DNA from 2 places in the Leuconostoc sp. S50 genome. Region 1 is predicted to be linked to the other one. Evidence: a T-box and tRNA genes for the amino acid it is inferred to sense, from the RefSeq annotation. Region 1 holds a T-box; the other holds one or more tRNA genes.
What was found. A T-box is a leader RNA that pairs with one kind of tRNA and senses whether it is charged. The one in region 1 lies ahead of thrS (threonine--tRNA ligase), so its partner is inferred to be a tRNA-Thr.
Positions count from the first base shown of each region.

Region 2: it has a tRNA-Thr gene. The T-box ahead of thrS (threonine--tRNA ligase) is inferred to sense a tRNA for this amino acid. The anticodon was not compared.

Region 1 is NZ_JACVUE010000001.1:324,250-334,823, forward strand. Features, by position in the region: gene IAE53_RS01520 (MFS transporter) at 1-295, opposite strand, end outside; gene IAE53_RS01525 (lactonase family protein) at 475-1,506, opposite strand; gene IAE53_RS01530 (AI-2E family transporter) at 1,691-2,848, shown strand; gene IAE53_RS01535 (tRNA (cytidine(34)-2'-O)-methyltransferase) at 2,845-3,357, shown strand; tRNA gene IAE53_RS01540 (tRNA-Glu) at 3,428-3,499, shown strand; gene IAE53_RS01545 (DNA translocase FtsK) at 3,658-6,033, shown strand; T-box leader at 6,224-6,433, shown strand; gene thrS (threonine--tRNA ligase) at 6,522-8,483, shown strand; gene IAE53_RS01555 (amino acid permease) at 8,575-9,951, shown strand; gene pepF (oligoendopeptidase F) at 10,023-10,574, shown strand, end outside.
Region 2 is NZ_JACVUE010000003.1:11,713-22,286, reverse strand. Features, by position in the region: gene IAE53_RS03970 (AI-2E family transporter) at 1-843, shown strand, start outside; gene IAE53_RS03965 (DUF6508 domain-containing protein) at 874-1,248, shown strand; gene IAE53_RS03960 (bacteriocin immunity protein) at 1,346-1,696, opposite strand; tRNA gene IAE53_RS03955 (tRNA-Leu) at 1,807-1,888, shown strand; tRNA gene IAE53_RS03950 (tRNA-Thr) at 1,963-2,035, shown strand; gene IAE53_RS03945 (ABC transporter ATP-binding protein) at 2,295-3,335, shown strand; gene IAE53_RS03940 (carbohydrate ABC transporter permease) at 3,335-4,228, shown strand; gene IAE53_RS03935 (carbohydrate ABC transporter permease) at 4,241-5,062, shown strand; gene IAE53_RS03930 (ABC transporter substrate-binding protein) at 5,176-6,465, shown strand; gene IAE53_RS03925 (MBL fold metallo-hydrolase) at 6,465-7,658, shown strand; tRNA gene IAE53_RS03920 (tRNA-Pro) at 7,705-7,778, shown strand; gene hflX (GTPase HflX) at 7,833-9,113, opposite strand; gene trpS (tryptophan--tRNA ligase) at 9,387-10,403, shown strand; gene IAE53_RS03905 (APC family permease) at 10,542-10,574, shown strand, end outside.

The sequences.
Region 1 (10,574 bases):
TTGCGATTGCAAAAATCCAGATAGTATATGTAAAGACTTTTACACGACCATACTTGTCAGCTAATATACCGAAAAAGAGACCACCAATTAGCATACCTAAGTTTGTGATTGATGATATCAAGCCAGCAGCTGCGCCTGATATATTCAAATCAACAATCATGGATGATAGTGTAAAAGATAAAAACATTACATCCATGTTTTCCAACCCAAAACCTGCTGCAGTAGAAGCGATTACCTTTTTTTGGTAACCACTAAAGTGATGCGCGTTGAGCGGGGACATACCAGTTTGTTGCATATTAATTCTCCTTGAAATGATTACTCACAGGTAATCTTTATTTGCTGGTTAGAATTATCGACGTCTTGTGATAGTTCAAACGATTTGATTATACGCTTAATTTTTTGTCAGTGCAACCGGGCAATATAAAAACAACCACTTGGATGGGTACCCTCGAAGTGGTTGTTTTGTAGTTGAATTTAATACTCAAAAGTCACGCGGACGCCCTCAGGAATAGCAAAGTCTTTTTGCAAAAGTGACAGTTCGCCGGACTCGCTGTCACGACCGTATAACGATACGTTATCTGTATCTTGATTAGCAACAACTAAGAATTGTTCGTCCTTGTCCCAATTCATATCACGTGGGAATTCTCCCTCAGTGCTAATGAGTTGGATTCGTTCAATTTCTGCCCCAAGATTTGAAACTTTGAACACGGAAACTGAATTATGCCCACGGTTTGAGGCATAGATGTAGTGTCCGTCCTTACTCAAACGAAGAGCTGCTGATCCGTTATGTTCTGTCCAGTCTGTTGGTATTGTAGAGGCAGTTTGAACGTGTTCAAAAGAGCCATCTTCAGAATTATACTTCAGCACGCTCAGCAAACTTGACAATTCTCCAAGCAGGTAGGCGTATTGACCATCTGGTGAGAAGCGAATATGTCTTGGACCAAAACCAGCTTCAGTTTTGAAGCGTGACGCTTCAGTCAGTTTGCCATCATCAGAAACATCAAAAGTAATGACTTCGTCAGCCCCAAGATCCACAGCAACCAACCGATTATCTGGTGTTAAATTGCTAAAGTGAATATGTGATGAACCTTGTTCTGGGCGCGGACCGGAACCTTCATTTTGCCATTGATCAGTTAATGTCAAATTACCATCAGCATTAATATGATAAATTTCCACAGTACCGCGGTGATAGTAGCCAGCGTACACTAATTGGCGTACTTCATCAACGCCAATATAGGCTGGAGCAGATCCTTCACTGAGTTGCGCATCAATTTCAGCCAGTGGGCGTACAGAATTATCAAAGGTGACAACGCCGCCTTGACCATCACGATTTTCAACCGCGTAAACCTTGTTTGCCTTTGAGACTGCAAGATAGGTTGGATTAGTGAGTTCACCAACAAGTGTTGGGTTTTGTAATAGCTTTTTCTCAGTATCAAGTTCCGCTTCATACAATCCCTTTGAGATTCTCTTTGTGTAGGTGCCAAACAAAATTTTATAAATTGCCATGATAGGACTCCTTTAAAATGTCTAAATTTATTATACTCGAATGTAAGCCTTTTCACAAATTTCTTTGTCGACATGGCTGACAATAAGCTTGAAAAGCATGATGAGACTGCGCGGTTCAGGCGGGCAACATGATTGTTATTTCTATGGTAAAATAATAATAAACGTGATGAATCGGGGAATATTTATGTTAAAAGACCAAGAACAACAGTCATGGTATAGGCGATGGTTTTCTGGCAACAACTTACTCAATGGACTCATTGTCATACTACTAATTTTGTTGATTATTTTTCTGGCTTGGCAGGTTCGATTTGTTTTTGAACCAATGCGAGCTTTATTTACGGCAGTAGGTGCCCCAATCATCATTGCAGGGGTTTTATATTATTTGCTAAGCCCATTGGTGAATTTGTTGGAAAAGCATGTTCATTTACCTAGAAAGTTGTCAATTGGCATTGTATTGATTGCACTTTTAGCAGTTATTGCTGGAGTGATTGTTGCTGTTTACATGGTATTGCGCACGCAAGTTGTATCATTTATTGATAATTGGCCACAATATTGGCGCACGAGTGAACGTTTTATTAATGATACATTTGCTTCTGATCAATTTAAATATATTCGTGATTACCTAAATCATACGAATGCTGATATCAACCAAAATGTGATTGACTGGAGCAAAAAGTATTTGACAAGCGGTGTCGCTGGTATTAGTTCGTTTGCGTCGACATTGACTTCAATTGGTGTCACTATGGTGTCTACGCCATTTATTCTTTATTATATGTTACTTGATGGGCATAAATTTTCGGCCGTTGTGGCTGATAAATTTCCACAAAAAGCACAAATATCAGTTTATCATTTATTGAGAGAAGTAAGCTCGCAAGTGGCACAATACATTCGTGGACAACTTGGTGTTGCTTTAGCGGTTATCATTATGTTCTCGATTGGTTACACCGTCATTGGATTGCCGTATGGTATATTATTGGCTTTAATGGCTGGCTTCTTTAATATGATCCCGTATGTGGGATCTATTCTTGCCCAAGTACCAGTATTTACAGTAGCGTTAATTGCTGGTGGACCAAAATTGCTGATTTTGGCGATAATCGTTTTGGTAATCGAACAGCCAATAGAGGGGCATGTTATTGCACCAAAAATACTAGGTGAAGCGTTATCTATTCATCCTGTAACAGTTATCGTCGTATTGCTAAGCGGCGGTCATATTTTTGGTGTACTAGGTGTCGTGTTAGGCGTTCCTGCATACGCTGTTGTTAAAGTCCTTGTCACGCACATTTACGAGTGGTGGCGACATAATTCAGAATTGTTTAAAGTGGAAGGAACTATTGAAAAATGACTAATCATGTTGTTTTATTTGAACCATTAATGCCTGCTAATACAGGGAACATTGCGCGTACAACGGCTGGTACGGATGCTGTTTTACATTTAATTGAGCCCTTGGGTTTTGATTTAGATGATAAGCATGTTAAACGCGCTGGACTTGATTATTGGGAGCACGTGCAGTTGGTAAGGCATTCAAGCTTACCGGATTTTTTGGAAACGTTGGCACCTACGGATCAATTGTATCTGGTTTCTAAATTTGCGAACCAAGATTATACAGAGCCTGACTATACAAAGACAGATGGGGATAATTACTTCCTATTTGGTAAAGAAACGACTGGTTTACCAGAAGTATTTATGCGTCAAAATCCAGAAAAGGCCATTCGGATTCCACAAGATGACACCCATATACGATCATTGAATTTATCAAATACTGTTGCCATTGTGATTTATGAGGCGCTACGTCAACAGTCGTTTCCAAATCTTGATACTGTTCATACCTACGAACAAGATAAACTGAAATAGGGGGTTGACGTCACTAAAAAAACTTGTTATGATTATATAGTTGTTTCAACAGCGAAATAACAAAGACCATGGCTCGTTGGTCAAGTGGCGAAGACGCTGCCCTTTCACGGCGGAATCGAGAGTTCGATTCTCTCACGAGCTACTAAAAGTCGCAACTTCGGTTGCGGCTTTTTGTGTTTCATTGTTGAAATTTTCCGACCCCGTTTACAGTTAAGCAATTCTTAAGAATTCGAGATGAACACGCGTTCGTATTTTAAACATGATAAAATAGGGCGTTAGTAATATATTGAGGTAATAATTTTGGCGACCAGAAAAACAACCAGAAAACGACGAACTACGAGTTCACGTGCAAAAAAACAACAACACCCACTTGCTAGAAATTTGACGTTATTAATTAGCGCTATTCTAGGCATTTTAGGGACTTTTAAACTGGGTTTAATTGGCATTTTTGTAGCGAATATTTTCCGGTTTTTCTTTGGAAACATTTACCTAGCAATTATTGTCCCCTTAACAGTCGGTGTACTATATTATATGCTCATGCGAAAGTTGCCGAAAGTTGCTGGGCATTTTTGGATAGGAGCCAGCATGGCATTTGTTGCCATTGAAGTTATTTCCTCTTTACTGTTCTTCACCTATACGCTGCAAGATGGTACCGGATATGTAAATGAAGTCATTCGCATTATTAAACAAGATTTTGTTAACCAATCAGCTAACACCCCAGTTGGTGGTGGCGTGATTGGTGCTATAGTGTACCATGTTTTGTTCATGTTAATGTCAAATGTTGGTACTTGGATTGTCACAACTCTGTTATTATTCGCTGGTGTGATTATCTTTTTCCGAATTCCAGCACGTGATATTGCTGAAAAAAGTGTTGAAAAAGCGCAAGAGGGTGTGGCCTATATTCAGGAACAAAGGGCTAACGCGCCAAAACGCGAGCCACTATTTAAAAGAAATACCCGTAAAAAAGATATTACCGATTATGGTGACAATCCTTTAGGTGTTGATCATTCAACTACGTCAGAAGTAGCTAATCAGGCTGACAATATAAATGAAGATGTCTCTCAACCTCAAACGCATGAATTTATTGAACCAGAAATCAAGTGGAATGGACCAGTGCCGACTGATGATGACAAACCATCAGATGAATTACCTCAATCCGATCCAAAAGGGTCACAGGGCGACGAAGAGGTTTCACTAGCGACCGATACACCAGAGGCGAATAATCCAGACTATCAGCTGCCGTCAGCAGACTTGTTAACACAGGTACCTCCGGCGGATCAAACAAAAGAATTTAAAAGTTTGACTGAGAAGTCACGCTTAGTTCATGACACATTACAAAGTTTTGGTGTGGAAGCTGAAGTGACAAGTGTGTCGTTGGGGCCAACTGTTACGCAGTATGAATTAAAACCCGGACAAGGGGTTAAAGTGAATCGTATAGCCAATTTAGCAGATGATTTGGCGTTAGCACTAGCAGCTAAATCAATACGTATAGAGGCACCAATTCCAGGGAAACCATATGTTGGTATTGAAGTACCAAATGATACACAGGCAACTGTTGGGTTCCGAGATATGATTGAACATGCACCGTTTGATGATAATCCATTAAATGTGCCACTTGGGAGAGATGTTACTGGTAATATTATTATGGCCGATTTATCAGCCATGCCACATTTATTAATTGCCGGTTCAACAGGATCTGGTAAATCTGTGGGCCTCAACGGCATTATCATTTCAATTCTACTTCGAGCCAAGCCTAATGAAGTTAAATTAATGATGGTTGATCCCAAAGTAGTTGAATTATCGATTTATAATGGCATTCCGCATTTGTTAACGCCGGTTGTTTCTGAGCCAAGAAAAGCTGCCAAATCATTGCAAAAAGTAGTTGACGAAATGGAAAATCGTTATAAATTGCTAGCACAGTTTGGCAAACGTAATATTGGTGAATATAACGCTGCAGTTGATAAACAAAATGCTGATGCCGTTGAAACAGGTGATCCGATTATGCAAAAAATGCCATATATCGTCGCAATTGTCGATGAGTTTGCAGATTTAATGAGCACGGTTGGTAGTGAAATTGAGGTTTCTATTGCCCGATTAGGTGCCAAAGCCAGAGCAGCTGGCATTCATATGATTTTGGCTACTCAGCGTCCAGATGTTAAAGTAGTCAATGGTACTATCAAAAGTAACATTCCTGGAAGAATTGCTTTCAGAACCGCTTCAGGCATTGATTCACGTACGATTTTGGATAGTAACGGTGCAGAAAAGTTGTTAGGCAGAGGGGACATGATTTTTGCGCCACCAGGCAAGCCGACGCAACGTGTACAAGGTGCTTTCATTAGTAACGCTGATGTTACTAGTGTAGTAGATTTTGTTAAAGCACAGCAAGAGGTTCAATATTCTGAAGCTATGACAGTGACCGATGAAGAAGTGGCTCAAGATAGTAGTGATATGTCGGATGGTAATAGTGAGGATGAATTGTTCCAAGACGCATTGCAATTTGTGATTGAACAACAAAAGGCATCGACTTCGTTATTACAACGACGATTTAGGATTGGCTATAATCGAGCTGCGCGCCTAATTGATGACTTAGAAGCAAGTGGTTATATCGGTCCAGCTGATGGCTCCAGACCACGACATGTCAATGTTTCGGATGGCAGTTCTGGTATTGAACAGTAAGTGTAAAACAAGTGATATAAAAGGAGAGTAATATAATGGCATTATCAAAAGAACAAATAGCAGCATTACAAAACGTGTATGACAATGGTATTCTTGATCATGATGACGTTGCCCATGATGCTTTGAAGCAGGTATTGGTGGATTTGAAAAATTAAATTGCAAAAATTCTAAAAAAGTGCTAAGATTATTTTTAGAAACTTTGATGAGGACAACTTGATTGCTGTGCGTTTAAAGAGAGTTCATGTTTGGTGGAAATGAACAACGTAGGTTTGATAGACTACCTTTGAGTGATGATGAGTAGAATATAGCGAAATTCATTCGGGTGACGCCGTTAGCTGTCATTTAAGTTGCATCTTAATGGTGCAAAACTTGGGTGGTACCACGGTAAAGCGTCCCTTTGAGCCTTTTGGCTCAGAGGGACGCTTTTTTCAAGCACTTAACAGGGTTTCAAAACGTAATTTGATATTTAATATGAAGAGGGAAAGTATATGACAGAAATTCAATTAACATTTCCAGATGGCGCTGTAAAATCTTTTGCAGCAGGTACAAAACCAATTGAGGTTGCAGCTGGCATTTCAAAGTCTCTGGCCAAAAAAGCGGTTTCCGCGAAGTTGAATGGTCAATATGTTGGCATGAATGATGCACTTGAAAATGATGGTGAATTCGCATTAATTACAACAAGCGATGATGAAGCGTTGGAACTTTTACGTCATTCAGCATCTCATTTGTTGGCGCAAGCTTTGAAACGTATTCCTAAGTTTGCCAATATGCACTTTGGTGTTGGACCATTTATTGATAATGGCTTTTATTATGACACTGATAACGGTTCAGGTAATCAAGTCTCAATTGACGATTTTGCAGAAATTGAAGCCATGATGCACAAGATTGTTGCAGAAGATTTGCCAATTGTATCACGCGAAATTTCACGTGACGAAGCGTTGACATTATTTAAAAATGATCCATACAAGATTGAACTCATTAATGATTTGCCAGCCGATGAGAAAATCACAATTGCTGTTCAAGGCGATCATGTTGAATTAGACAAAGGTGGACTTGTGCCATCAACAGGTTGGGTAAAACATTTCAAATTAACTTCAGTTGCCGGAGCCTACTGGCGTGGTAAATCATCTAATCCAATGATGCAACGTATTTATGGTATTGCCGAATGGAAGCAAGCTGACGTCGATGCCGAAGTTAAACGTCGTGAGGAGGCTAAAGAACGTGATCATCGTACCATTGGTCGTGATCTAGACTTGTTCTTCACTAGCCAAGAAGTTGGCTCTGGGTTGCCAGTGTGGTTACCAAATGGTGCAACTATTCGTCGACAAGTTGAACGTTATATTATCGACAAAGAATTAGCAAATGGCTACCAACATGTTTATACACCAGTGTTGTCGAACCTGAATTTGTATAAAACGTCGGGGCATTGGGATCACTACCGTGAAGATATGTTCCCACCAATGGATATGGGTGATGGCGAATTCCTAGAGTTGCGGCCAATGAATTGTCCTTCACATATTATGGTCTTCAAACATAAGCCACGATCATATCGAGAATTGCCCATGCGCATTGCAGAGCTTGGTATGATGCATCGTTATGAAAAATCAGGAGCTTTGACAGGATTGTCACGTGTTCGTGAAATGACTTTAAACGATGGGCATACATTTGTTGAACCCGAAAAGCTTGAAGAAGAATTTAAATCAATTTTGACAATGATGATGGAAGTTTATCGTGATTTTGACATCACTGACTATCGTTTCCGCTTGTCATATCGTGATCCTAAAAATACAGAAAAGTATTTTGATGATGATGACATGTGGGAAAAGTCTCAAGCACAATTGAAACGCGCAATGGATGATCTTAACCTTGATTACTTTGAAGCAGAAGGTGAAGCTGCCTTTTACGGTCCCAAGTTAGATGTCCAAACTAAGACAGCATTGGGTGGTGAGGAAACAATGTCAACCATTCAACTTGATTTTCTGTTACCAGAACGTTTCAATTTGACTTATATTGGTGCTGATGGACAAGATAACCATCGTCCGGTTATGTTACACCGTGGTATTGTGGGCACAATGGAGCGCTTTACAGCTTACTTGATTGAAATGTATAAGGGCGCTTTCCCAACATGGTTAGCACCACTACAAGTGCAAATCATTCCCGTGAATGTTGATGCGCATGGCGAGTATTCTCGAGATATTCAACAAAAGTTGCAAGCTGCTGGATTGCGTGCACATGTTGAAACTAAAGATGCCAAGATGGGTTATTTAATCCGAGAAGCACAAACAAACAAGATTCCATATACTTTGGTTCTAGGTGATTCTGAGGTTGATGGTCAAACTGTCACAGTCCGTAAATATGGCGAAGACAAGACACAAACCATGTCATTTGAAGACTTCCAAAACATCATATTGACTGATGTTTCACACTATTCGCGTGAAGTAAACGATTAACGATTAAAAAGTTCAATTATGGCGTTGTTATAAAAGCACCCTACGAATTTCGCAGGGTGCTTTGCAGTAAAAGGAGAATTTAAATATTAATATGTCAGAAACGAAAGAGAGTCATCAACCGCAGCAACATGGTCTAAAAAATCGACATGTGCAACTAATTGCTATTGGCGGCACAATTGGGACCGGTTTGTTTATGGGTGCTGGAAATTCCATTCATTTTGCCGGACCATCTATCCTGTTGGTTTATCTCATCATTGGTTTTTTTATGTTTGTGATGATGCGCGCTATTGGTGAGTTGTTATATGCGGATCCAACGCAACATACTTTTATCACCTTCATTACTAAATATATGGGGAATCGTGCTGGCTTTTTTGCGCGATGGTCTTATTGGCTAACAATTGTGTTTATGGGCATGGCCGAGTTGACTGCTGTTGCAAAATATATTCAGTTTTGGCTGCCAGATTTGCCAAGTTGGCTGATTCAAGTCGTGATTTTGGTATTATTGACATGTGTGAATTTGGTTACGGTTGCTTTGTATGGTGAAACGGAATTTTGGTTTGCAATGATTAAAATCGTAGCTATTTTGGCACTGATTGCCACAGGTATCATCATGGCATTGACGGGCTTTAAAACAACGGTTGGTGATGTTGCATTCAGTAATGTTTGGCATCATTTTAGTCTTTTTCCAAATGGTGTTGGTAACTTTATTAATGCTTTTCAAATGGTGATGTTTGCCTTTGTTGGTATGGAATTTATTGGCATGACCACGGCAGAAACAGAGAATCCCCGTGCTGTCTTGCCAAAAGCTATTAATCAAATTCCATGGCGAATCTTGTTCTTTTATCTTGGTGCGTTATTTATTATCATGACGATTTATCCTTGGCAAAAAATTCCTGCTAATCAGAGCCCGTTTGTAATGGTATTCCAATTGGCTGGCATTAAATGGGCGGCAGCCTTGGTGAACTTTGTTGTATTAACTAGTGCTGCGTCGGCCCTCAATTCGGTGTTATTTAGTGCTAGTCGTAATTTTTACGCCTTGGCTTATCAGTCAAAAGCTTCATTTATAAAACCATTCCGTAAAATGTCTCATGCTAAATTACCAGTGAGAGCAATTTTGTTTACATCTCTAATGGTTGCATTTTCTGCAATTATTTCATTAATTCCAACGATCACCAATGCTTTTAGTTTCGTGACAAGTGCATCCACAGATCTGTTTTTGATGATCTATGTCCTCATTTTGATTGCCTACATGCGTTATCGTCAATCGAACGATTATATGTCGGATGGTTTCCTAGTGATTGCACCAAAAGTGCTTGTGCCAATGGCCATTGTATTTTTTGTTTTTGTGTTCATAACGCTATTTTTCAATCCTGAATCCCGTGTTCCGGCGCTAGGGTCAACGATATGGCTCATTGTCTTTGGTCTCATTGCAATGAGACAACCTAAAACAATTAGCTTTGCAAAGTAAGTCTTAATGGCTTGCTTTTTTATTTTAAAAAGATATGATGAATGTTAGAATATGAAAAGGAAAAACTCATCATGACTCATAAAAGAAAACTAAAGCGGTCCGAAGTTCCGGTGAATTTGACTTGGGACTTAACTGACATTTTTAAAACAAAAGCAGATTACGATAATGCGTGCCAACAAACGACAGCTACAATTAAACATTTTGCGGACTTTAAAGATCATCTGGGTGATAGTCCTCAAAATTTATTGTTGGCAACTGAAAAGTTAGTGAATGTGATCGACGTTAATATTGATAAAACTTGGGCTTATGCAGAACTTTTGTATGCTAGCGATATGACCAATCCAGTTGCCCAGCAAGTTAAGGGGGCATCTGAGGACCTCATGGCAACTTTTTACGCGGGGACAGCTTTTTACAAAATTGAAATATCAGGTATTAAATCCGATAAATTGAAGTCATATATGACGCAAGAACCAAAATTGTTAAATTATCAATTTTATTTTGACAGAATTCGTTTAAATAGTGCCCATCAATTAACAGCGACAGAAGAAAAATTATTGGGTACGTTAAACGCAACTCTTCAGAGTCCTAATGATATTTTTGACACGCTTAATGATATTGATTTG
Region 2 (10,574 bases), on a different contig from region 1:
TTTTTAACGGTGATTGGTGGGGCTTTAATATTGCTGGTGCCAACCTTGGTTCGTGAAATGACCAATCTGATTAACGCTTTGCCGGGATTTGCAAAGACGGTTCAAACTTATGTTAATGATACGTTGCAAAGTAAATGGTTTAACAGTTTGCATTTGTCGATTGATGTTGATGAGGTGAAAAGTGCAGTTGGTAAGTATGCAGCTTCGTTTTTGACTATTACAGCGGGGACGCTAGGCAATGTGATTTCAACAATCACGTCAGTGACCATTAACTTAGTGACAATACCGGTTGTTTTATTCTATATGTTAAGTGATGGTAACCGTCTCTTGCCAGCTTTACAACGTCTTTTTCCTGATCGCTTTGCTGATAATGTCGCAGATTTGACGAATAAGATGGATCACACGATTGAAAAGTATATTTCTGGTCAAGCGATTGAAATGCTGTTTGTTGGGGTGGCGATGGCGATTGGCTACCTAATCATCGGTCAACCTTATGCTTGGCTTTTAGGGGTTATCGCCGGTATTACTAATATTGTCCCTTATGTCGGCCCTTGGATTGGTGTCATTCCTTCCTTAATAGTGGCAGGAACGCAATCTTGGAAGCAAATGATTTTGGTATTAGTTGTTATGACAGTTGTTCAGCAATTGGATGGCAACTTTATTTATCCAAATGTTATTGGTAAATCATTACAGATTCATCCGCTGACAATTATGATTTTACTGATGGTAGCGGGTAACTTGAAAGGTATCGTTGGTATGATTTTGGTAGTGCCAGTCTATGCTGTGGTTAGAACTGTTATCAAATTTGGCACACAAATGCGTGAACTTACTAAAGATAAGTGATACAATGATACCACGGAAAGAGGTATCGCAATGCAAGCATTTGATTTTGATAAAAATATCAGTATATTACGGCAGGCAAAAGGGCAGGCTATTCCATGGCATGAGACGACATATCCGTCTTATACAGCCGATATTTTAACGTTAGCGCAGAGTTATTTTAAGTCTGATGAATATGATAGAAATTTTGATCGCACGTTACGTCAGCATCAATTTCATGAAGGTTTGGCAGAAGAAGATGTGGCACAACTAGCAAATACTTCTCAGGATTATAGCTTGATCAGAGCGATTGTATCAGCGATTATTCGTGGTGAAAAGTACACGCCGGGGATGTGGCAAGCGTTGGTGCAAAATGGGATTTTACTTGATTTGTTAGTAAGAGAACGTGACTTAAAACAAAAAGCATAATAATTGCGACTCAAATAGGGTGATTAAAAGGTTCGATACACATTTTTCTGTATCGAACCTTTTTTGTTGATAAATGATTAAAGGTGATAATTTCAATCTATCTATTTGTGTCGGTATAACTATAGAATTGTGATTTATCAGAAAAATCAGCCATATATTGACCATTCAGACCGGATCGTTGACCAATCACGCCTAAATCAATAATCAATTTTTCGTCGGTTTTTGAAAAATGAAGTTTTTCAGACGAAGCCGTGATACGAATATAATTAATCATTCTGTTCACTAAGGCTTCAGGGTTTTTACTAGTGTCTATTTTTTTGTTAACTTGTAGTAAAACATCAGCTATATCACGAATACCTGGGACAATAAGCTGAGATTGTAGTGATAAATATAATAATTCAATATTGTGTTTTGCTTCGATTATTGTTGTAACGTTTCTTTTTGTCATTTGTTGTGTCACCTCGCTAACTCCATGTTACGCCTATTTGCGATCAAAGGTAAATAAATGCTTGACGTACAATCATTTTTCCAGTAAAATTAAAGGGTTGTGTTAGACATGCGGGTGTGGCGGAACTGGCAGACGCGCTGGATTTAGGTTCCAGTGGAGAAATCCGTGCAGGTTCGATTCCTGTCACCCGTATAATATGGTCGCCGCCATATTATTATATTGAGGTATCTGGTATTATTTGATATAATACTTGAGTACTTTGATCTGCCGACCTAGCTCAGTTGATAGAGCACCTCACTAGTAATGAGGGGGTCGCCGGTTTGAGCCCGGCGGTCGGCATAATTTATGAAAGCTTTGAATGATTATTCATTCAAAGCTTTTTTCGTGTAATCAAACTTGACATAGTTAAGTACAGATTGTGTATGTTCAGTTAATATTATAATGATGATGAAATCTTTATCTGATATTTACATAATCATGACAGAACTCTGCTATATTTGAAGCATAGACAAAAATTGTCCTTATCCACATATCATTTGCACAGGACAGATGATTTCATCTATACTAACTTTATAACAAAAAAGAAGAGAGAAACACAGTGGAAGTTAAATTTAATCACGTGACTTTGACCTACCCAAACGGCATCGAAGTCTTACATGACATGGATTTTGATATCACCGACGGACAACTCGTTGCACTCTTAGGACCCTCAGGTGGTGGTAAATCTACCACGCTGAATTTGATCTCGGGTCTATTATCAGCAACTAGTGGCAATATATACTTTGGTGACGAAGATGTTACAAAGCAAGATGCGTTGGGACGTGGTGTTGGGATGGTTTTCCAAAACTATGCCTTGTACCCCCATATGACCGTTTTAGATAACATTATTTTCCCAATGAAAATGGCTAAGGTGGATAAAGCCACACGTAAACAGCGTGCTTTAGAATTAGCACAACTGGTTCGTGTCTCTGATCAAATTAACAAAAAACCAAGTGATTTGTCTGGGGGTCAGCAACAACGTGTTGCCATTGCCCGCGCGTTAGCAAAATCACCTAACATTTTGTTACTTGATGAGCCTCTCTCAAATCTTGATGCACGTCTCAGAGTTGAAATGCGCGAAGAAATTCGACGTATTCAAAAGGAAACAGGCGTCACAACAGTCTTTGTTACGCATGATCAGAGTGAAGCAATGCATGTTGCTGATAAAATTATGCTATTAAACGATGGTCGCATTCAACAATATGATGCACCACAATCACTATATGAAAATCCAAATAATCAATTTGTCGCTAACTTTATCGGAGAACCTGCGTTAAATATGGTACCAGCAGACCAGTTTGGTGACGAGGTGAGACAATTATTTGATGGTGACGTTGCCACAATTGGTATTCGTGCCGAAGCATTAACAAATGAGGTGAAAGCACCTGCCATCAAAATGCAAGCGGTTGTCCATGAAGTATTGTCATTTGGACGTGATCGGCAAGCGGCGATTTCAGTTGGATCACATCAACTAGTTGCAACAGAAGTCACAACGGCAGCACCTTTGGAACAAGAAACAACACTCTTTGCCGCACTTAGTGGCGTTTACGCTTTCGATCAAAGTGGTCAGCGGTTGCCACTTAGGGGTGATCACGCATGATGAACAATCAAAAGCCTACTTGGAAACAGACATTAAAAGGGTGGCTTTATGTCTTGCCGATGCTAATCATCGTTGCGATTTTTAGTTTATACCCGATTGTGTCAAGTTTGGCGATGAGTTTTTATACGCAATATAACTTTTTCACGAACCAAGTAATGGCGCTTGGTTTTGATAACTTTAAATATTTATGGGAAGACCCATTATTTCATTCTGCTGTGGCGAACACTTTAATTTTCGTTGTTGGTGTTGTCCCATTAGAAATTATAATTTCTTTGACCGTGGCTGTGCTTTTAAACCAGATTAAAGTATTGGCTGGGTTCTTCCGTACCATCTATTTTCTACCATTTGTGACCAGTATTGTTGCTATATCAATGGTTTGGAAGTGGATTTATAATAAAGATGCCGGCTTATTGAATTATTTTTTGAGCTTTGTAGGTATCCATCCAATTGACTGGTTGAATGATCCAACATGGGCATTGCCAGCGTTGATTATTTTGGCTATTTGGAAGAGCTTGGGCTTCAATATTATGCTCTTCTTGGTTGCTCTCAATAATGTTGACAAACGACTGTATAGCGCGGCGACCTTAGATGGTGCCAACGCTTGGGAACGTTTTTTGCATGTTACAGTGCCAATGATTAGTCCGATGACGTTTTTGATTGCCGTTAATGCTGTGATTGGATCGTTTAAAGTCTTTGATGAAATATTCTCATTGTTTGGCGGACAGGCAGGACCTGGAAATGCTGCAATGACAGTTGTATTTTACTTATATCGTATGTTTTATGAGCAAAACAAATACGGTATCGCTGCGGCCGCAGGTGTCGTATTATTCTTTATGATTTTAATTGTGACATTATTGCAGACATGGTTTAGCAAAAAACATGTTCATTACTAAGAGGAGTTGACGATGAGAAAGACAATATCAAAAACAATCGTTTACTTACTGTTAGTGGTTGGTGCACTGACAATGTTATTGCCATTCTTCTGGATGGTGTCAACATCATTTAAAACTGGTTTTGAAGCATTGCAAACACCACCAACTTGGTTGCCAAAAAAGCTGCAAATCACTAATTGGATTTCAGCATGGAAAGCAGCACCTTTTGCAACGTATCTTCTGAATTCAGTGGTTGTATCATTTGTGACTACGATAGGACAGATTATCACAGCCATCATGGCAGCGTTTGCGTTTGCTAAAATGAATTTTTTTGGTAAGAAAACGCTTTTCACTATTTTGTTAGCAACAATGATGGTACCGGGTGAAATGTTGATTATCCCAAACTTTGTGACACTATCACAAATGCATCTGGTGAATACTTATGGCGCTTTGATTATTCCATGGTTAGCTAGTTTCTTTGCGGTATTCACTTTGCGCCAGTCTTTTGCTAGTGTACCAGACCAGCTTTACTACGCCGCAAAGCTTGACGGGGCTTCTGATTGGAAGTTTCTGTGGCAAATTTTGGTACCAAATGCCAAGTCGTCCATTACGGCAATTGGCTTGTTACAAATTATTGGCTCATGGAACTCATTTATGTGGCCATTAATTGTCACAAATACAGACAAGATGCGTACTTTACCTGTTGGGTTACAAGCGTTCAGTTCAGATTCGGGTGTCAATTATCCGGAATTGATGGCGGCATCTACGTTTGTGATTCTACCTATGGTTATCTTGTACTTATTCTTGAATAAATATGTTGTTGCTGGTATTTCTGGTGGCGGCATTAAGGGTTAAGCTACTGTCCACGTTTTGTAGGCGGTAAAGAGATGTGATGAGACATGGTATCTCTTTACTGCTTATAAAAAGCAGCTAAATTTTTTTGGGAACACGAAAGGAAACATGTACACATGAGTACTGGGAAGAAAGTTGCAGCTTTGGCTGCTATCACGATTATGGCAAGTTCATCTTTTGCGGGTTTGTCGGCTGTGCACACAGAGACAGTGAGTGCAGCAACTAAACCAGTTAAAGTCACATTTTGGCACGCCATGGCTGGCCCATACAAAGACGCTTTGCAAAAGCGTATTGACGCCTTCAACAAATCACAAAGTAAGTATAAGGTTGTCGCAACTGCGCAGGGAGACTATACGACTTTGAACCAAAAAATCATGGCTGGCGCTAAGTCAAAGACTTTGCCAGTTATGGCGCAAGCAACTTACACACAAGTACCTGATTACGTCAAAGACGGTATTGTAACGTCACTTCAATCACAGGTTGATGGTAAGAATGGCTTGTCAAAGAAGCAATTAAACAATATTTATTCTGGTTTCTTGCAACAATCTAAGTATAAGGGCGAATTCTACTCAACACCTTTCTCAGCCTCTGTACGAGAAATGTTCTATAATAAAACGCTTCTGAAAAAATACAATTTATCAGTGCCAAAAACGTGGGATGATATTGCAAAAATGTCTGACGTTTTGAAGAAAGATGGCATTACAACAGTAGGATTCGATAAGTCATTTGACATGGAATGGGATTCAATGGTCCGTTCAGCTGGTGTATCGTTGATAACCAGCAAAGGCAAGGTTAATGTTGACTCAAAGAAGGCTGTGACTGCTGCTAAGTTGATTACTGATATGGTCGCTGATGGCACTGCTAAAACGGCTGGTTCTGATATCTACGGCACAACAAACTTTGTCAATGGTAAGACAGCTTTGACTTTCTCATCATCTGCAGGAATTACAGCAACGCAGGCAGCTGCAGCTAAAGACTTTGATTGGGGTACTGCACCATTACCATCTCACAAAGGCAAATCAGCGACTGTTTTGGCTGGTAATAGCTTAGTAGTTACGGCAACAGCCACTAAGAAGCAACAAGCAGGCGCTTGGGCATTCATGAAATATTTGATGTCTGATAAGCAAACTGAAAAGTGGGCAGAAGCAACAGGTTACTTGCCAATTACTAAGAAAGCAACGAAGTCATCTGCTTATAAAGCATACCTAAAGAAGAACCCATTAGCTAAAGCAGCGTCAGACTCATTGCCAGGTGCCTTCTCAGACACTGCATTCTTGGGTTACCAAGATTACCGTACGAACTTGCTGAATGCTGTTGATTCAATGTTGACGAAGAAAACACCTGCTGCAGACGCTTTGAAAACATTATCTGACCAAACAAAGAAGACTTTGAAAGAGAATAAATAATGAGTACGCAAGTACAATTTTTAAATGGGCTGAATACAATTGGTGGCAATGTGGTCTCGTTCACACAGGGAAACACCCGACTTGTAATGGACTTTGGCGTTAATTTTGCCCCGGCTGAAACGCCGACTGGCGATTTATTAGCAGACGGAACATTACCAGCACTACCTGATTTATTCACTGATGTTGACAGTGATATGGCGACAACAATCTTTGTTTCTCATTTACATCTGGATCATATGGGCGCGTTGAAGTATTTAACCAAGCCAACCGATGTTTACATGAGTCAAGCTTCGGCTGATTTATATCAGGTCTTGACTGAATTAGGGACAGAATCTGCGCCTAATGCGACTATTAAAGTGATCCCATTTGAGACGCCAATGATGTTTGGTGATTTTGAAGTTACATTTTTCGAAACTGACCATGATGCACGTGGCGCTGCTGCAATTCGTGTCCGTGACGGTGTACACACGTTTGTTCATAGTGGGGATGTGCGACTTGATGGTCCTCACCCCGAACGTGTCAATCATTGGGCAGATATCTTACGTGAAGCACACATTGATTTATTTTTGTTAGAAGGTACGGAATTTAGTTTCGATGCCGATGACGAAACGGAACATGTGCGCCATACTGAGATGTCAGTGCAACAAGATTTTGGACAAATTTTAGATGAACATCATCAATTGGTTGTCATTAATCCCTATGAACGTAACATTGATCGCTTAGAGGCTTTGCAAAATACAGCACGGCTTCATGGTCGTGAAATCCTTTGGGATAAGCAATTTGCAACAATCATGCGGGCCATGGGTGTTGCGGATGTTAAAGAAATTGATTGGGAAGCCGTTGTGGCAGAACCCAATCATTACGTTGTTCAAAATCACTTTAATCAATTACATGATTTAGATCAATTTGATGGTCAATTTGTATATCTACACATGAATGGTGAACCTTTAGGCGAGTATGATCCTCGCTTTGCCGAATTACAGGCATACTTAGATGCCAATCATGTCGAGCTCCAACGCTTGGGTGCAAGTGGTCACGCCAAGCCAGAAGATTTGGTGTCATTAGCACAACATGTCAATGCTCAAAAGACTGTTACTTGGCATTCGTTCAAGCCAGAAAAAGAAGCAGAAGCCTTGCGCAAAGTAGGTTTGAATGTCTATCTACCAAGAAAAGGTGAAACGTTAGTGTATTAAAATTTGAATTGGCGCATTGATTGCGTTAAAATTATTCTCGTATCAACGGGATGTAGCTCAGCTTGGTAGAGCACCACGTTCGGGACGTGGGGGTCGTGAGTTCAAATCTCGTCATCCCGATGAGCGAGAAATATTAAAAGGGCAGCAAACCACAATTGGGTTGCTGCCCTTTTTTTAAATGATATAATCTTTGAAAGTCTCGCGTTCATTAGTTGACAGTTCAACGGTTATCAGAGTGCCAGTATCATCATAATCTTCTTGTAAAAATGTGTGTTTTGCGGCGAGCTGAGCCTGAACGTTACCTTTGTCAAAAGGGATGTGCAAGTTAACGACTGCGACATCTTTGAACACATGTTGTTTGATAAGGTCAATTAATGCATCTTGGGAAGCAATATCTAATGCAGAAATGGTGATGGCATTTTCACCAGTTACTTCTGGAAAGACGAGCTCGGTACGGTCAGCTTTATTATAAACTGTGATAGTTGGACGACCGCTAACACCAATTTCTTGTAATGTTTTGTTAGTGGTTGTCATCATGTCTTGATAGTGAGGGTCAGAGACATCGACGACGTGTAACAGTAGATCCGCACTGGCTGCTTCTTGCAAAGTCGATTTAAAAGCAGCGACTAAGCTGTGAGGTAGCTTAGAGACAAAGCCAACGGTATCACTGAGCAAAAATTGTTTTTTATCTGGTAATGTCAATTGGCGCACGGTTGTGTTCAAAGTGGCAAAAAGCATATCTTTTTCAAAAACTTGTTTGCTATCATCGTTACTAGCACCAATACCAAAACGCGCTAACATCCGGTTCATTAGTGTTGATTTACCGGCGTTAGTGTAGCCGACCAAGGCTACGTTTGGCAGATCATTATTTTGGCGTTGTGCTGATCGTGTTGTCTCGCCTTTCTCAAGGTCTGCTAATTCTTGACGAATATGAACCATTTGAGCTGTAATACGACGACGAGATTGTTCAAGTTTTGTTTCTCCAGCGCCTCGAGACGTAAAGCCACCACCACCAGCACCAGTTTGCTGATCCAGCGTGATTGACATACTTGTACGTAATCTTGGTAACTGATATTGCAAACGCGCCAATTGAACTTGTAATTGGGCTACTTTTGTTTGTGCACGTTGCGCAAAAATATCTAAAATCAAACCAGTGCGGTCAACCACAGTCGCGTTGGTCGCTTTTTCCAAATTACGGATTTGCGAAGGCGTCAACTCGTCGTTAGCAACGATCATGTCGACGTCATAAGTGGCTACTGCCGCGCTAATTTCCTCGACTTTGCCTTTACCAAAATAAGTTGCTGGATTAGGGCGTTCCAGTTTTTGGGTAAAAGTCTCAACTGGGTCTAAGCTGTTTGCTTTTGCTAGGTTACCTAATTCTTCTAATTCATAAGTTAAATTTGCCTGACACGTTGTCAAGCCAACTAAAAATACCTTTCGGGGTGTTTCTTGCATCAAAAAATGCCTCCAATCAAACTGCGAGACTGGGGCATTTAACGTGTTGACGAAAATTGCAGACCAATCTCAAGAAAAGCGCACCAAAACAGTTGCCTGTTTGTTGTCACTACATCTTAAAATTTGTTCAACAAGTTCCCGTACCTCTTTTTCTTAATAGTGATAGTGTATAAGTTTTCAAACCTAATGTCAAACTGAAACGATATTTCTTGTCACGGCGTGTACGTTTTCAAGTATAATGAAATAAGCTAATCAATTAAATCGAGGTTAAACATGGTAAAAGAAATTTATTTAACAGGTGATCGACCAACTGGCAAATTACATATTGGACATTATATTGGTTCACTAAAAAATCGTGTGGTAATGCAAGAATCCGGTGAATTCGATCCATTTATTATGATTGCTGACACACAAGCTTTTACAGACAACGCTCGTAATCCTGAAAAAATTCGTCGTTCACTAACAGAAGTCGCATTGGATTATTTGGCAGTTGGTATTGATCCTGCTAAATCAACGATTTTTGTACAATCTCAAATTACTGGATTGCCAGAATTAACTGAATATTTTATGAATTTGGTCAGTGTGGCACGTCTGCAACGCAACCCGACTGTTAAATCAGAAATTCAACAAAAAGGTTTTGGAGAGGGCATTCCAGCGGGATTTTTGACTTACCCGGTGTCTCAAGCGGCTGATATTACAATTTTTAGAGCTACAAAAGTGCCAGTTGGTGACGATCAAGAACCCATGATTGAACAGACGCGCGAGCTAGTTCGTTCATTCAACAATGCTTATCAATCAGAAGTATTGGTTGAGCCTGTCGGTGTCTTTCCGCCAAAAGGGCAAGGACGTCTTCCGGGTATTGATGGTAATGCTAAAATGTCAAAATCACTGAACAACGGTATTTATATTAGTGATGATGCAGATACATTAGCTAAAAAAGTCAAGTCGATGTACACTGACCCATTGCATATCAATATTGATGACCCCGGTCATGTTGAAGGCAATGTCGTCTTTACTTATTTGGATATTTTTGATCCCGACAAGCAACGTGTACAGGCACTAAAAGAGCAATATACTGCTGGTGGTCTTGGTGACATGAAAATCAAAAAGCACTTGATTGAAGTGATGGAAGCTGAAATGGCACCCATTCGTCAACGACGTGAAACGTTTGCCCAAGATATTCCAGCTGTGATGGCTATGTTAAAGGCTGGCTCTGATCATGCTAATGAAGTAGCAGAGTCAACAATGAAAGACGTACGCCATGCAATGGGTATTGATTATTTCGACTAAAAAAATCACTGCAATCTGAAAAGGTTGCTTTTTTAGTGCCAAAATATGCTTATGGACACAAAAAAGACACAAATTGTTAAAATATGATAAAACAAAATAGTATATAATGGCAAGATAGATAAAAAATCAGGGGATGATATGGACAATAAAGCACAACTCAACCGCGGATTC